Saccharopolyspora erythraea NRRL 2338: one gene and its partner. The protein of the gene in region 2 interacts with the protein of the main gene of each other region in a pairwise test. Links are inferred from orthologs where the notes say so. Each region holds a gene or a part of one and is shown on either strand. Other genes may lie near its edges. The genes, in order: rpe and eno.

Region 1 (8,060 bases), 1.4 Mb from region 2 along the record:
AGGCCGACGCGCTTGGCCGGGTTGTTGGTCAGCAGCCGCATCGACTTGATGCCCAGGTCGCAGAGGATCTGCGCGCCCTGGCCGTAGTCGCGGCCGTCGACCGGCATGCCCAGCGCGACGTTGGCGTCGACGGTGTCGGCGCCGTCGTCCTGCAGCTGGTAGGCCTGCAGCTTGTGCATCAGCCCGATGCCACGGCCCTCGTGCCCGCGCATGTAGAGCACGACGCCGCGCCCGGCCTCGGCGACCTTCTCCATCGCCGCGGCCAGCTGCGGGCCGCAGTCGCAGCGCAGCGAGCCGAGCACGTCGCCGGTCAGGCACTCCGAGTGCACTCGGACCAGGATGTCCTCGCCGTCGCCGATGTCGCCGTAGACCAGCGCGAGGTGCTCGATGCCGTCGAGCGTGCTGTCGTAGCCGACGGTGCGGAACGTGCCGTGCGCGGTGGGGATGCGCGCCTCGGCGACCCGCACGACCTGCTGCTCGAACCGGCGCCGGTAGGCGATCAGGTCGGCGATGGTGATCAGCGCGAGGTCGTGCTCGTCGGCGAAGACCTCCAGCTCGTCGCGGCGGGCCATGTCGCCCTCGCTCTTCTGGCTGACGATCTCGCACAGCGCGCCGGCCGGGCGCAGCCCGGCGAGCCGGGACAGGTCCACCGCCGCCTCGGTGTGGCCCGGGCGGCGCAGGACACCGCCGTCGCGCGCCCGCAGCGGCACCACGTGGCCCGGTCGGTTGAGGTCGTCGGCGGAGGAGTCGGCGTGGGCCAGGACCTTGAGCGTGTGCGCGCGGTCGGACGCCGAGATGCCGGTGCTGACGCCCTCGGCCGCGTCGACGGTGACCGTGTAGGCGGTGCCCTTGCGGTCCTGGTTCCAGTGGTACATCGGCGGCAGGTCGAGCCGGTCGCAGTCCTCGCCGGTGAGCGCCACGCAGATGTAGCCGGAGGTGTAGCGGACCATGAACGCCACCATCTCCGGCGTCGCCATCTCGGCGGCGAAGATCAGGTCGCCCTCGTTCTCGCGGTCCTCGTCGTCGACGACGATCACCGGGCGTCCGGCCGCGATGTCGGCCAGTGCGCGCTCGATGTCGTCGAACTTGTGTGTGCTCACCGTGTTCGTGCCCTTGCCTTCGGGGTGCACCTCGTGCTGGTTCACCACGTCCGCCCCCTGCTGCCCCCATTGTCCCCCGAAAGCGGGGAAGCTCCACGGCCCAGGTCCGCCAACTGCGCCTGCGCGAGCCGTTCCACGTGCTTGGCCAGCACGTCGACCTCGATGTTGACCTCGTCACCAGGGGCCCGGAAGCCAAGCGTGGTGAGCTCCTTGGTGGTGGGGATCAGCGCGACGCTGAACGACTCCTCGCCCGCCTCCACCACGGTCAGCGACACGCCGTCGACGGTGATCGAGCCCTTCTCCACCACGTAGCGGGAGAGCCGCGCGGGCAGGTCGAAGCGGGTCAGTCCGTCGGCCTCGGCGGAGCGCAGCACGGCCGTGCCGTCGACGTGGCCCTGCACGATGTGGCCGCCGAGCCGGTCGCCGAGCGCCATCGCGCGCTCCAGGTTGACCCGGTCGCCGACGCCGACGTGCTTGAGCGAGGACCGGCGCAGCGTCTCGGCCACGACGTCCACCGTGAACGCTCCTTCGAGGACGTCCACGACGGTCAGGCACACGCCGTTGACCGCGATCGAGTCCCCGTGGCCCGCATCCGAGGTCACCACCGGGCCGGCCACGGTGAGGCGGCTGCCGTCGGCCAGCGGCTCGGCGGCGGTGACGGTGCCGAGCTCCTCCACAATCCCGGTGAACACGGGCTCCTCCTACTCCTGCGCGACCGGCACGGCGCTGACGCGCACGTCCGGGCCAACCATCGTGACCTGCTCCACGTGCAACCGGAACGCCTGCGAGATACTTCCCACTCCGGCGTCGCCGAGGGCCGCGCGGCCCGAACCGAGCAGCGCGGGAGCGATGTAGCCGAGCACGCGGTCGATCCGCCCGGCCGCGGCGAAGGCCCCGGCGAGCACGGGCCCGCCCTCCAGCAGCACGTCCACCGCACCGCGGCCGGCGAGCTCGGCCAGCACGGTGTCCGGATCGGACGCCGGCAGCAGGAGCGTCTCGGCGGTGTCGTCGAGCACGCGCGCTCCCGCCGGAACGGGCCGGTTCCCCACCACGACGCGCAACGGCTGGTGCTCGTGCAGGCCGCCCTCCGGCGTCCGGGCGGTCAGCTGCGGGTCGTCGGCCAGCACGGTGCCGGTGCCCGCGACGACGGCGTCCATCCGCCGCCGCAGCTCGTGGACCTCGGCGCGCGCCTCGGGGGAGCTGATCCACTTGCTGGTGCCGTCGGCCGCCGCCGAGCGACCGTCCAAAGTGGCCGCGTACTTCCACGTCACGTGCGGCCGTCCGGTCCGGGCGAAGTGCAGCCAGGCGCGCAGCGGGCCGGACTCGGCCTCCTCGGCGAGCAGTCCGCTGTGGACCTCCACGCCCGCCGCGCGCAGGATGTCGGCGCCGCCCGCGGCGACCGGCATCGGGTCGCTGACCGCGTGCACGACGCGGGCGACCCCGGCCGCGAGCAACGCGTCGGTGCAGGGCGGGGTGCGGCCGGTGTGCGAGCAGGGCTCCAGCGTCACCACCGCCGTGCCGCCCCTGGCCCGCTCGCCCGCTTCACGCAGGGCGACGACCTCGGCGTGCGGGCCGCCGGGCGGCCGGGTCGCGCCGATCCCGGCGACCGCACCGGCGGCGTCGAGCACGACGCACCCGACGGGCGGGTTGGGGCTCGTCGTGCCGCGCACGCCCTCGGCCGCGCCGATCGCGGTGCGCATCGCCGACGACAGCGCCGCCTCCGAGCCCGTCCCGCCCACCGGGCTCACAGCCCGGCGTGCGCGTTCGCGAAAGCCGGGGCCGCCTGGCCCCGCAGCGCCTCGACCGCCTGGGCGGGGTCCCCGGCGCCGTAGACGGCCGAGCCCGCCACGAAGCAGTCCACACCGGCCTCGGCGGCCTGCTCGATGGTGTCGGCGTTGATGCCGCCGTCGATCTCAACGACGAGGTTGAGGTGACCGGTGTCGACCAGCTCGCGGGCCTTGCGCACCTTGGTGAGCACGTCGGCGATGAAGCTCTGGCCGCCGAAGCCCGGCTCGACCGACATCACCAGGAGGGTGTCGTAGTGCTTGAGCACCTCGACGTAGGGCTCCAGCGGAGTGTTCGGCTTGATCGACAGACCCGCCTTGGCCCCCGCCGCGCGCAGGTTCTTGGCCAGCATGACCGGGTCCTCGGCGGCCTCGACGTGCACGGTGACGTTGTAGGCGCCCGCCTCGGCGTAACCGGGGGCCCAGCGGTCGGGGTCCTCGATCATCAGGTGGCAGTCGATCGGGATGTCGGTGGCCTTCAGCAGCGACTTCACCACGGGCAGGCCGAGGGTCAGGTTCGGCACGAAGTGCGCGTCCATCACGTCGACGTGCAGCCAGTCGGCGCGGTGGCCGGGCTCGCCGTTGACGGCGGCCATCTCGTCGGCGAGGCGGGCGAAGTCGGCGGAAAGGATGGAGGGCGCGATCATCGGCTGGTTCGACACATGCGGGAGTGTAAATGCCGCTTCCCGGGCACTCCTCCGGTGCCTGCCGGCGGCGCCGGGACCTGGTCCCGCCCGCCTCTTCCGCCACAGCCGCCGGCGCCCGGGCACCGGCCTTCGCGGCGGGTCAGCCCCTCGCCGCCGCCCGCTTCCGGACCACGTAGTAGGCCCCGACCAGCACCAGCAGGAACGGCACGCCCGCCTTCCACGCGGTGTTGAACTGCTCGGTGAACGGGGTGGTCAGCAGCACGGCCGCCACGAACACCATCACCAGCACGGTCGTCACCGGCGTTCCCGGCAGCCGCACCGGCGACGGCGGCAGTCCCTCCGCCGCCCGCCGCCTGCGGAACGCCAGCTGCGTGGCCAGGATGAGCAGCCACACGATCAGCGCGCCGAACAGCGCCAGCCCGAGCATCATCGGGAACGCGGTCTCCGGCGAGAACACCGAGATCGCCGCCGCAAGGGCCAGCCCCACCGCCGAGAGCAGCAGCGCCCGGCGCGGCGCGCCGTTGGCGCTGAGCCCGGTGAACCACTTCGGCGCGTAGCCGTCCCTGGCCAGCGAGTAGGTCATCCGCGCGGTGACGTAGAGGTTGGTGTTCATCGCCGAAAGCGCCGCGGTGAGCACCACGAAGTTCATGATCCCCGCCGCGGCCGGGATGCCCGCCGTCGCGAAGAGCCGGACGAACGGGCTCTGCGTGACGTCGTCCTCGGTGGACACCTGGTTCCAGGGCAGGATCGAGACCACCACGAGCATGCCGACGACGTAGAACAGCGCCAGCCGCAGCACGGTGCCGCGCGCCGCGCGGGGGACGTCGCGGCCGGGATCGCGGGACTCCGACGCGGTCAGCGCGACGGCCTCGGTGCCGAGGTAGGAGAAGGTGACCACGGTCAGCGCCAGCCACACCGCGCCGATGCCGTTGGGCAGGAAGCCGTCGTGCTCGGTCAGCGCGCTCACGCCGACCGGGGCGTGTCCGGGCAGGCCGAAGACGATGTAGGTCAGCCCGAGCAGGATGAACACCACGATCGTGACTACCTTGATCATGGCGAACCAGTACTCGAACTCGCCGAAGTAGCGCACCGCCGAGGCGTTGACCGCCAGCATGACCGCCGAGAACACCACCACCGGCAGCCACAGCGGCATCTGCGGGTACCAGAACTGCACGTAGAGCCCGGCTGCGACTACCTCGCTGCCGATGTTGACCACCTGCGCGGCGAAGTACATCCACCGCTGCACGAAACCGGCCAGGCCGCCGAGGTAGCGCTGCGCGATCGGGCCGAAGCCGCCCGCCTCCGGGTGCACCACGATCATCTCGGCCAGCGCGTAGGCCAGCGCGAGCGCGGCGAACGCGGCCACGGCGTAGGCGATGATCACCGCAGGACCGGCGATCGAGATCGCCAGCCCCGAACCGAGGAACAGCCCGGTACCGATCGCACCGCCGACGGCGATCATCCCGACCTGGCGGCCGGAGAGATCTCTGCGCAGACCGGACTGCTCGTCCGATTCGGTCACGGCCTTGCTCACGGGTGCCGCCTTCCTCGTTCGCGGTGAGGCGCCGAGCGCCTGCGGTGCGCCGAGGACTGTACCGGCGGGTTGTGACGGATCGGTCTCGCCCGGACGCCGGTCCGCGCACACCTCTCGCGGCCGCGGGGCCGGGGTCAGTCGCGCGGCAGCTCGAGCGAGATCGGGGTGCCCTCCTCGACCGCCCGGCTCACCGTGCACAGCCGCTCGATCGCCCGCTGCACCGCGTCGACGAGCTTCGCGCGCTGCCCGGCGTCCTCGATCGGGCTGAGGTCGACGTCGAAGCGCACCTGGACCTCGGCGAACTTGTGCGGGTCCTCCTCGGTCTTGGTGCGGTCGGCGTGCACGTCCAGCGTGGCCGACTCGCCGAGCCTGCGGATCAGCATGCTCTCGCTGGTCACCGCCGAGCAGCCCGCGATGGCCGCCAGCAGCAGCTCTCCCGGGGTGAAGGCACCGGGCGCGCCGTCGCGCCCGATCGTCACCTCCGCGCCGCGGTCGTTGGTCGCGGTGAAGGTGTGCTTGCCGGTGCGGCGCACTTCGACCGGTGTGGATGACATTCGGCCCCCTCTTGTCGGGTTGCGGTGGTTCCGCGTGCCGGATGCGGTTGTCCGCACCGCCTGCGCGGGTGATCGTCACACGAGCACCGCACGGCGCCGGCAGGTGCCGTGCGGAACCGTGAACGTCCAACATCAGCCGCCGCGCCGATGTTCCGCACCGAGGTGGGGCCACGACCACGACGACGTCCGAAGGGCCGGCGCGCAGGCCGTCGCCCGGCGTGGGCGCGCTGATCGCCGTGGCGGTGCTGGTCTCGGCCGGCCCGCTCGCGCTGACCGTCGCCGGGGCGTGGCTGGTGTTCGGCGCCGTGGTGCACCTGCTGCCGATCCGCTCCGGACCAGCCGGGTGAGAGCGCACCCCCCGGAACTCCGGGGGCGGTGGGTCCGACAATCTGGGTGTGAACTGTGAAAGCTGCCGGATCTCGATCTCGGCGCGGCTGGACGGCGAGGACGGGACCGCGCCCGACGAGCAGGTCGACGCCCATCTGGAGAGCTGCGCCGCGTGCCGGGCGTGGCAGGCCAAGGCCGCGATGCTCACCCGGGGGCTGCGGGTCCGCCCCGCGAGCCCGACCCCCGACCTGGTCGACGCGGTGCTCGCGCACGCCCCGCGCCGGCGCCACCGGGCGGTGCCGCGCGTCGCGCTGGCCGTGGTCGCGGTGGCCCAGCTCCTGCTCGGCGCCCTGCAGATGCTCGGGCTCGGTCCGCACGCCCACCACGGCATGAGCGCCCACCTGTTCAACGAGAGCACCGCGTGGAACCTCGCCGTCGGTGCCGGGCTGCTCTGGGCCGCGGCCCGCACCCGCGCGGTGTCCGGGATGCTGCCCCTGCTGAGCGTGTTCCTGGTGGTGCTGACCGGCTTCTCGCTGCACGACCTGATGGCCGGTGTCGTGTCGGTGGAGCGGGTGGCCTCGCACGGCCTGATGCTGCTGGGGCTCGGTCTGCTCTACACCGTGCACCGCACCAGCAGCGGTGGACACCCCGGCGGCGCTACCGCCGACGACTCCGACGAGCACACCGGGCTCTCCGGTCCCCGCACCGATGTCCCGGGCAGGACGGCGGCGTCCGGTCGCCCGCCGCTGCGGCCCACGGCGCAGGACCGCCGGGCGGCATGATGTCGGCGATCCCGGAGCCGGAGGACGCCTGAGGTTCCGCCACCGGAACCGCCAGGCGAACCGCCTCCGGAAAACCCTCAGTCCTCGTCCTCGCCGATGTCCTCGTGCCACAGCCGCGGGTTGGCCGCGATGAAGTCGGCCATCATCTCGACGCAGCCCGGGTCGTCGAGCAGGACGACCTCCACGCCGTGCTCGGCCAGCCAGTCGTGGCCGCCGTGGAAGTTGCGGGCCTCGCCGATCACCACCCGGCTGATGCCGAACTGGCGGACCAGACCGCTGCAGTACCAGCACGGCGAGAGCGTGGTGACCATCGTCGTCCCGGCGTAGGAGCGCTGCCTGCCCGCGGCGCGGAACGCCGAGGTCTCCCCGTGCACCGACGGATCGCCGTCCTGCACCCGCCTGTTGTGCCCCCGCCCCAGCACCTCGCCGTCCCGGCCGACCAGCGCCGCGCCGATCGGGATCCCGCCTTCGGCCGCGCCCGCGCGGGCCTCGGCCACCGCGACGGAGAGCCACTCGCGGAAGTCGGCTTCGGACGGTCGCTCCGGCATCTCGTTCCTCCCGGGTGCGGCCACGCGGGCCGGCCTGCTGGTCAGTTCTGCCGAGGGCGTCCGCCGCCGGGGCGCGCTCACACCCTCAGCAGCGCGCAGAACATCGCGTCGGTGCCGTGCCGGTGCGGCCAGAGCTGCACCGCGGGCCCGTCGCCGAGGTCCGGGACGCCCGGGAAGTACGGCCGGGCGTCGAGCTGCTCCACCCCGGCGCGCCGGACGACGTCGGAGACGACACCCTCGGTCTCCGACAGGTGCGGCGAGCAGACGACGTAGGCCACGACCCCGCCCTCGCGGGTCAGCCGCACCGCCGAGAGCAGCAGCTCGCGTTGCAGCTTGGCCAGCTCGGCCACGTCGTCCGGACGCCTGCGCCAGCGGGCCTCGGGGCGGCGGCGCAGCGCGCCGAGTCCGGTGCACGGGGCGTCGACCAGCACGCGGTCGTAGCCGGGTTCCAGTCCGGGGTCGCGGCCGTCGGCCACGTGGACCTCGACCGACAGCCCGTCGGTGCTGCGGCGCACCAGGTCCGCGCGGTGCGGCGCCTGCTCGACGGCGTCGAGCGTGCCGCCGTCCATCGTGACCAGGGAGCCGAGCAGGTTCGCCTTGCCGCCGGGCCCGGCGCACAGGTCCAGCCACCGCAGGTCCGGGCCCTGCACCTCGACCCTGCTCAGCGCGACCGCGACGAGCTGGCTGCCCTCGTCCTGCACCGAGGCGAAGCCCTCCCGGACCGGTTCGAGGTCGCCGGGATCGCCCGCGCCGGAGTCGAGGTGCACGCCGTAGGGCGAGTACG
Region 2 (7,920 bases):
TCGTAGACCTTGAACTTGGCGCCCTTGATCTGCGGCTTGTCCGCGCCGGCGTAGTTCTCGTAGGTGGCGACGTTGAGCTCGACGTTCGGCGTGCGGTCGACGAACTTGAACGGACCGTTGCCGATGGGGTGGTCCTCGAACTTCTTCGGGTCGGCGAAGAACGAGTCGGGAAGCGGCTTGTAGGCCGAGTAGCCCAGGACGACGGGGAAGATCGTGAAGGGGCTCTTGAGCTTGACCGTGAAGGTGTTGTCGTCGACGACCTTGAGGCCCGACATCTCCTTCGTCGGCGGCGTCGGCGGGGACGCGGGGCCGGCCTCGCCGTCGGGGTCCTTCGGGTGGACCACGTCGTAGCCGTCGACCTGCTCGAAGAAGCTCGCACCCTGGAAGCCGTTGGGGCCGTAGGCGGTGTAGTTCCAGGCGTCCACGAAGTTCTTGGCCTTGACCGGGGTGCCGTCGTGGAACGTCCAGCCCGGCTTCAGCTTGATGGTGAAGTTCGTGTTGTCGGTCGTGGTGATCGACTCCGCGACCGCGTTCTCGACCTTCAGGTCGCTCGCCCGGTACTCGACCAGGCCGGTGAACAGGGCGTCGATGATGAAGCCGCCGTTCTCCTCGGTCGTGTTGCCAGGAACCAGTGGGTTCTCCGGCTCGCCCCAGTCGAGGGTGACGATGCCGTCCTCACCCGAGGCGCTGCCGCCTCCGCCGCAGGCACTGGCGAGCATCGCCACCGCCATTGGGACCGCGACCAGAGCGGCCAAGCGTCCCTTTCGCATGTACGTCCTCCCGCTTCCACGTGTGCCCCGTCGGGGATTTTCGGGGGTCACCACGCACGGCGGCGTTCACCGCCGCGTCAGACGAGCGTAAACATAAGTGAGAACGGGCTCACAGCAATCCGCTGTCACAAAGCCGTCACCTTCTGGCTCGATCCAGAAACCCCGTCACTCAGAAGGTGGAATAGGACGACCACACTCCGGGAACTAGCTGATAGACAGGGCGATGCCGTCCAGGATGTCGTGTTCACTGACGGTGATCGAGTCGATTCCGGCGCGTTCCGACAGCTCCTCTGCCAGCACCTTCACCACCAGCGCGCCGCCGACGATCACGTCCACCCGGCCGGCGTGCAGGGAGCCGATCCCGGCGCGCTCGTCGTGGGTCATCGACAACAACTGCTCGGTTGTCCGTTCGAGTCCATTCCGGGATATCTGTGAAAGGTGAATGGCGGCGGGATCGTACTCCGGCAGATTCTGCGCGATGGCCGAAAGCGTCGTGACCGTTCCGGCGACCCCCACCCAGGTCCGGGCATCCGAGGAATCGACGGCGGCGAACGCGTCGTCCAGAATGCCGCGCGCGACCTTGACGGCCTCGCGGACCTCGTCCTCGGCCGGCGGGTCGCCGTGCAGGCTGCGCTCGGTCAGCCGGACGCAGCCGATGTCGGCGGAGTACGCGGCGGTGATGTCGGCGCGCACGCCGTCCCAGGTGCCGACCACCAGCTCCGTCGAGCCGCCGCCGACGTCGGTGACCACGAACGGCCCGTCCTGCGGGTCCAGGTCGCCGACCGCGCCGATGAACGACAGCCGCGCCTCCTCGTCACCGGTGATCACCTCCGCGTCGATGCCGAGGGTCTCGCGCACCATGGCGAAGAACTCCTCGCGGTTGGAGGCGTCCCGCGTGGCCGAGGTCGCCACCATGCGGATGCGCTCCACACCCTTGCGGCGCGCGATGTTGGCGTAGTCGACAAGCGCGGCCCGCGTGCGCTCGAGCGCCTCGTCGGCGAGCCTGCCGGTGGCGTCGACGCCCTGGCCGAGCCGCACGATTCGCATTTCGCGGTGGATGTCGCGCAGGTGCCGCGTCCCGCCGTCGGGATCCGAATCCGGCCCCGGGGAGACCGTCACGTCGGCGACGAGCAGCCGGATGGAGTTCGTTCCGCAGTCGATCGCCGCGACACGTGACATCGCTGGTCCTCCTCGATACGTGCGCCGGCCGGCCGCCGCAGGCCCGCCGCGCGCTGCGCGCTTGTCGGCCCCCACGCTAGTTGCGCGCCCGGCGGACGCACGCGCGTGGTACCGCAACGCCGTGTCACACGAAAGTGGAGCGCGCGGACTCCTTCGGACGGGTGACCCGTGGTAACTCAGCGCGCCCGGGGCGAGGGCGCGAACCGCCGGGCGAAAACGGGTGATCCAGGAGAGATTCACCCGCCTGCCAAGCCAACTCCAACCAGTCGAGCGACCTCGACCGGTGGTATCGCGGGCCCGGGCAGCGGCAGGCGGCGTCCCTCGCACCAGGAACACCGCCTGCCGGGCCGGCCGGTTTCACCCCCCGGACATCACCGCTGCGCGGGCGCGTAGTCGTCCGGCACGACGCAGGGCACCAGCGACCCTCCGTCGCCCGGCTCCACGTAGACGGTCGCGCCGGCGGTCGCCGCGGCGGGATCGGTGCGGCCCGGCGGGAGGTCGTTCCCGGCCGTCGGCCTGTCCTGCTCGGTCACGAACTCGCCGTTGTGCAGCACCGGCACCTGGCACGACGACGGCGGCCCCGGCTCCTCCGGCGGCGTGCTGCTGCCGGGCGGAGGCGTGCTGCTGTCCGGAGGCGGCGTCGTGCTGTCCGGGGGCGGCGTGCTGCTGTCCGGCGGAGGAGTCGTGCTCTCCGGCGGTGTGCTGCTCTCCGGAGGCGGTGTCGTGCTGTCCGGAGGCGGCGTGCTGCTGTCCGGCGGAGGAGTCGTGCTCTCCGGCGGTGTGCTGCTCTCCGGCGGGGGCTGGCTGCTTCCCGGCGGCGGCGTGGTGCTTTCCGGAGGCTTGCTGCTCTCCGGCGGGGGCTGGCTGCTTCCCGGCGGCGGCGAACTGCCCGGCGGGGTACTGCCCGGCGGGTTGCTCGACGGCGGAGTGCTCGACGGGGCGGGCGGTGGGGTGCCGTTCGGCGGGTGCGCCGTCGGCGTCGGAGAAGGCCCCGGAGCCGGCGCGGGCGCCGGCGCACCGGCCGGGGGCGGCGTCTGCGGCATCGCCAGGACCGCCGGGCCGTCGGGCAGGCGGTTGCCCTCGAGCACGTCGTCGACCTCCGGCGCCAGCTCCGACGGCGTCGGCGTCACGCCCTTGGCGTAGGCGGCGGCCCAGACCAGGACGGTTCGCACGTACTCGTCGGAATGGTTGTAGCGGAACACCGCGGCGGCCAGGTTCGCCGGCTCGCGCAGGTTCGTCCCCCCGGAGCACAGGTAGTCGGCCGCCGCGACGGTCGCGTCGTGCACGTTGTGCGGGCTGCTGACGCCGTCCCGGTTGCCGTCCGTCGCGTACTTGCGCCAGGTCGACGGGATGAACTGCATCGAGCCGACGGCCCGGTCCCAGGTCGGGTCGCCGTCGTACTGGCCGCCGTCGGTGTCCGGGATCGCCGCGATCCCCGGACCGCCGGAGAGCCGCGGGCCGAGGATGGCCTGCACGGTGGTGCCCACGACGTCGATCTCGCCGCCGCGGGCGTGCCCGGACTCGATGCGGCCGATGGAGGCGAGCACCGACCAGTGCACCCCGCACGACGGGGTCGACTCCGACGCGCGCTCCGCCGCCGCGACGTAGGCCGACAGCATCGGCTCCGGGATTCCCAGCGGTCCGCTGGGCACCTCGACCGCGGGCCCCGCACCGGTCGCGAGCCCGTCCGGGTCGCCTGCCCGGTCGAGCACATCCGGGCTGAGCTGGTCGGCCTGCGGAATCCGCCCGCCCGCGCCGAGCTCCCGCGGATCGGCATCCGTGCGCAACGCGCCGCCCGCCGTCGGGGCCGACGCGTAGAAGCCGCTGGAGGCACCGATCAGCGCGGCGGGCACGAGCAGGACGGGCGTGAGCGCGGTGACCGCCACCCAGCGCGATCTGCGCCTGCGTTGCCGGAAAAGCGGATTCCCCCTGCGCGGATGCTTCCTGCGAGCTGCCACTGCTCCTCCTGGTCGCCGGCGGAGTGACTCCTACGACCGACGCGCCACCCGGTACCCCAACCGGGACGCGGCCTCCTGGATACACCACCGCGGCAAGCAGCGCTCGGCGGCGACTCCGGTGTCACCCCTGTGCCGGGAAGACGGAACGGGACGGCGATGGCGTTGCCCCGATGGCGAGAAACCGCCGAGGAATCCTGTTCGCTCAGCTCCGGTGGCTGGAGACGAGATCGGCCGGACGCAGCCGCACCGGGAACGGTTCGTTGAGCTCCAGCCACTGCTGTCCCGCCACCGAAGCGGTCTCGGTGTAGCCGTCCAGCGGCTCCGCGGCGGAGGTGGGCGCGTCGAGGTCGACCGCGCCCCGGGGACCGAGGCGCCAGCACCGGATGCGCGGCTCGTCGGGGTCGATGACCCAGTAGTGCGGACAACCGGCCTCGGCGAACTTGGCCCGCTTGAGGTGCAGGTCGAAATGCCTGGTGCGGGGCGAGAGCACCTCGACGGCCAGCACCGGCGGACCGATCAGCGCCTGCTCGGTGAACGCGTCCCGCCTGCCGACCACCACGTCGGGGATGAGCACGGTGTCCTCGGCGAGGACGACGTCGACCGGCGCGGGCAGCACCTCGTGGGTCGCCGGGCACGCCGGTTCCAGCGCGACGATCAACCGCAGGATCGCGCGCTGGTGCAGCGGCCGCGGCGACGGGCTCACGACGAGGACCCCGTCCAGCAGCTCGTATCGGTGCCCGTCATGAGGCATCGACTCCAGGTCTGCCCGCGTCAAGGACCTGCCGGGAGGAAAACCGCGGACGTAGCCCATGGTGCGCTCCGCCTCTTAACTGTCAGTGACCGCAGGATGACTTCATGCGACGCTGCTGGAGTGGGCAGTGTATCGGCCCGCGCGTGGCACCGTTCGGCGAACCCGGCGAGCGGCCGGGCGCTGCTCCGAAGGCCGGGCACCGCCACGACCGGTCGGGCGAACGCGCGAAGTGCGGCTCAGCTCTCCGGCCAGCGCTCGGCGATCAGCTCCAGCGCCTGGTCGCCGAAGGGGTTCACGCCCGGCCCCTTGGCCAGGGCGTGCGCGACGTGCACGTGCAGGCACTTGACCCGGTCGGGCATGCCTCCCGCGCTGACGTCGGTGCCCAGCGACTCGATCGCGTCGCGCTCGGCGAGGTAGGACTCGTGGGCCCGGCGGTACTGCTCGGCGAGCTCGGCGTCCTGCTCGAGGTGGTCGGTCATCTCCCGCATCAGCCCCTCGGCCTCCAGCGTCGAGACTGCCGACACCAGCCGGGGCGAGGTCAGGTAGTACAGCGTGGGGAAGGGCGTGCCGTCCTCCAGCCGCGGGTTCGTCTGCACCACGGTCGGCTCGCCGGCCGCGTCGCGCGCCGCGACCGCGCGCAGCCCGCGCGGCGGCCTGCCGATCTGCCGCGCGATGACCTCGCGGTCGGCCTCGCTGATCGAGGACGTCCCGCCCGGCTCCGCGGCGTCCGCGCCCGGAGTCGATGTGCCCGCCAACGTCACTGTTCCTTTCCCGTCACCGAGTCCCACAGGCGTTCGTACCACGGCCTGCCGTCGCCACGCGGTTCGGCCGCGGGCGCGGGTGCCTGCGGTGCCGCGGGGACCTCCACGACGTAGGGCGTCTCGCCCGGCCGCACGTAGCCGAGCCGCGCCCTGGCCTCGGCCTCGATGCGGGCCGGGTCGGACAGCTCGGTCCGCCGCTGTTCGAGCTCCTGCACCTGCTGCACCAGCTCGACCTTGCGCTGCTCCTGCTGGGCCAGCTCCGCGCGCTGGCTGAGGTAGGTGCGCAGCGGCACCGACACGCTCAGCGCCATCGCGCACACCACGATCGCCAGGACCGCCGCGTGCCGGGTGGAGGAGAGCTTGAAGGCGCCGCCGCTGCTGCTGGACCTCGGGCGCGACCGGGCAGGCGGCTGCCCGCCCGGTCGCCCGCCCGAGGACCTGGGGGTGTTCCGGCGGACGCGCTCGGATCGCCGCGCCGCCGGGCTCTCGCCCCGGCGGCGGCGCTGGCCGCGGTCGCGTCCGCTCATGATCACGCCTCCGGTGTGAACCGCGGGAAGGCGAGCTCGCCCGCGTAGCGCGCCGCGTCACCGAGGGTCTCCTCGATGCGCAGCAGCTGGTTGTACTTGGCGACCCGCTCGCTGCGCGCCGGGGCACCGGTCTTGATCTGGCCGCAGCCGGTGGCCACCGCCAGGTCGGCGATCGTGGTGTCCTCGGTCTCGCCCGAGCGGTGGCTCATCATGCTCTTGTAGCCGCAGGACGTGGCCAGGTGCACCGCGTCCAGGGTCTCCGACAGGGTGCCGATCTGGTTGACCTTCACCAGCAGCGCGTTGCCCGCCCGGCGGCTGATGCCCTCCTCCAGCCGCTCCGGGTTGGTGACGAACAGGTCGTCGCCGACCAGCTGCACGCGCTCGCCGATCTCGCTGGTCAGCCGCACCCAGCCGTCCCAGTCGTCCTCCGACAGCGGGTCCTCGATCGAGACCAGCGGGTAGGCGTCGAGCAGCTCGCCGTAGTAGCCGGCCATCTGCTCGGCGCTGCGCTTGGAGCCCTCGAAGTGGTAGGCGCCGTCGCGGTAGAACTCGGTCGCGGCGACGTCCAGCGCCAGCACGATGTCGCGGCCCAGCTTGTAGCCGGCCTTCTCGATCGCCGAGGCGATCAGGTCCAGCGCCTCCCGGTTGCTGGGCAGATCGGGGGCGAAGCCGCCCTCGTCACCCAGACCGGTGGCCAGGCCCTTGGCCTTGAGCACCGACTTCAGGCTGTGGTAGGTCTCCGCGCCCCAGCGCACGGCCTCGGAGAAGGAGTCCGCGCCGATCGGGGCGATCATGAACTCCTGCACGTCGACGCCGGTGTCGGCGTGGGCGCCGCCGTTGAGGATGTTCATCATCGGCACCGGCAGCACGTGCGCGTTCGGTCCGCCGACGTAGCGGAACAGCTCCAGGCCGACCGACTCGGCCGCGGCCTTGGCCACCGCCAGCGAGACGCCCAGGATCGCGTTGGCACCCAGCCGGGACTTGTCCGGCGTGCCGTCGAGGTCGACCAGCTTCTGGTCCACCACCCGCTGCTCGATCGCGTCGACGCCGGCCAGCTCCGGACCGATCTCGTCCAGCACCGCCTCGACGGCCTTCTCGACACCCTTGCCGCCGTAGCGCTCGGCGTCCCCGTCACGCAGCTCAACGGCCTCGTGCTCGCCGGTCGAGGCACCCGAGGGAACCGCGGCGCGGGTGAGCGTGCCGTCCTCCAGTGCGACTTCGACCTCGACGGTGGGGTTCCCGCGGGAGTCCAGGATCTCGCGGGCACCGACCTGCTCGATGATCGCCACGTGTGCTCCTAATCAGCGTTTGAACTACGGACGTGTCGAGCCGCCCCGGCGTTGCGCACGCGCCGGTGGTGCGGGCCGAACGCCCGACGACCGGCTACGAGCCTAACCGGGGGCCGATCGGCCCCGCCGCAGACTCGCTCGGATCCGCCTGCGTGGCCGTCGTCATGCCGGGTACCCCTTGCGCGGCCTGCGAGAAGCATCGTGATCAGCGGTTTCGCGCCGACCGGGGACCGGTGCCCGTCCCGCCGGCGGGATGGTGCCGGTCACGCGAGCGCACCAGTGGGAGAACGGTCGTTCGGACGTGTACCACCATCCGGTCGGACGTCGAGGAACGGGCCGGTAGAACGTACCGTTGTTCACCTATGACCACCGAAGGCACCGTGGAAGCTTTCCGCCGGGCCGAGAGCCTGGTCGCGCAGCGGCGCCCGCTGGAGGCGATCCGCGTTCTGGAACCCGTCCTCGACATCGCCTCGGACAAGAAGAGCGTTCAGCTCCTGCTGGGTCGCGCCTACCTGTTCTCCGCCCAGTTCCGGCGGGCCGAGCTGGCGTTCCTGCGGGTCCTGGAGCTGGACCCCTCCGACCACTACGCCCGGCTGGTCCTCGGCCGCACGCTGCAACGCCAGGGGCGTCTCATCGAGGCCCGCACGCAGCTCCGGCTGGCCGCGACCATGAACCCCGCCCCCGC

Evidence for each region.
Region 1: the proteins of eno (region 2) and rpe interact in binary tests that used the Escherichia coli proteins (3 or more experiments, as listed by UniProt). The link is inferred for Saccharopolyspora erythraea NRRL 2338 from one-to-one orthologs.

What each region holds. Positions count from the first base shown.
Region 1 is NC_009142.1:2,301,901-2,309,960, reverse strand. What follows is about bases 1,689-4,656. They hold rpe (ribulose-phosphate 3-epimerase), read right to left. Parts: upstream 3,532-4,656; coding sequence 2,845-3,531; downstream 1,689-2,844. Other genes in these bases: SACE_RS10365 (amino acid permease), read right to left, coding at 3,671-4,656; ribD (bifunctional diaminohydroxyphosphoribosylaminopyrimidine deaminase/5-amino-6-(5-phosphoribosylamino)uracil reductase RibD), read right to left, coding at 1,802-2,800; SACE_RS10380 (riboflavin synthase), read right to left, coding at 1,689-1,792. Outside these bases: SACE_RS10385 (bifunctional 3,4-dihydroxy-2-butanone-4-phosphate synthase/GTP cyclohydrolase II), read right to left, coding at 1-1,130; more of SACE_RS10380, read right to left, coding at 1,142-1,688; more of SACE_RS10365, read right to left, coding at 4,657-5,065; SACE_RS10360 (OsmC family protein), read right to left, coding at 5,200-5,619; SACE_RS39705 (hypothetical protein), read left to right, coding at 5,838-5,966; SACE_RS10355 (zf-HC2 domain-containing protein), read left to right, coding at 6,015-6,728; SACE_RS10350 (nucleoside deaminase), read right to left, coding at 6,806-7,276; SACE_RS10345 (RsmB/NOP family class I SAM-dependent RNA methyltransferase), read right to left, coding at 7,354-8,060. UniProt on the Escherichia coli protein: Catalyzes the reversible epimerization of D-ribulose 5-phosphate to D-xylulose 5-phosphate.
Region 2 is NC_009142.1:937,728-945,647, reverse strand. Bases 5,093-7,920 are described here. They hold eno (phosphopyruvate hydratase), read right to left. Parts: upstream 7,236-7,920; coding sequence 5,949-7,235; downstream 5,093-5,948. Other genes in these bases: SACE_RS04130 (tetratricopeptide repeat protein), read left to right, coding at 7,598-7,920; SACE_RS36080 (FtsB family cell division protein), read right to left, coding at 5,416-5,946; SACE_RS04150 (DUF501 domain-containing protein), read right to left, coding at 5,093-5,413. Outside these bases: SACE_RS04170 (peptide ABC transporter substrate-binding protein), read right to left, coding at 1-770; SACE_RS04165 (Ppx/GppA phosphatase family protein), read right to left, coding at 975-1,949; SACE_RS04160 (lytic transglycosylase domain-containing protein), read right to left, coding at 2,321-3,907; SACE_RS04155 (Uma2 family endonuclease), read right to left, coding at 4,110-4,718; more of SACE_RS04150, read right to left, coding at 4,895-5,092. UniProt on the Escherichia coli protein: Catalyzes the reversible conversion of 2-phosphoglycerate (2-PG) into phosphoenolpyruvate (PEP). It is essential for the degradation of carbohydrates via glycolysis.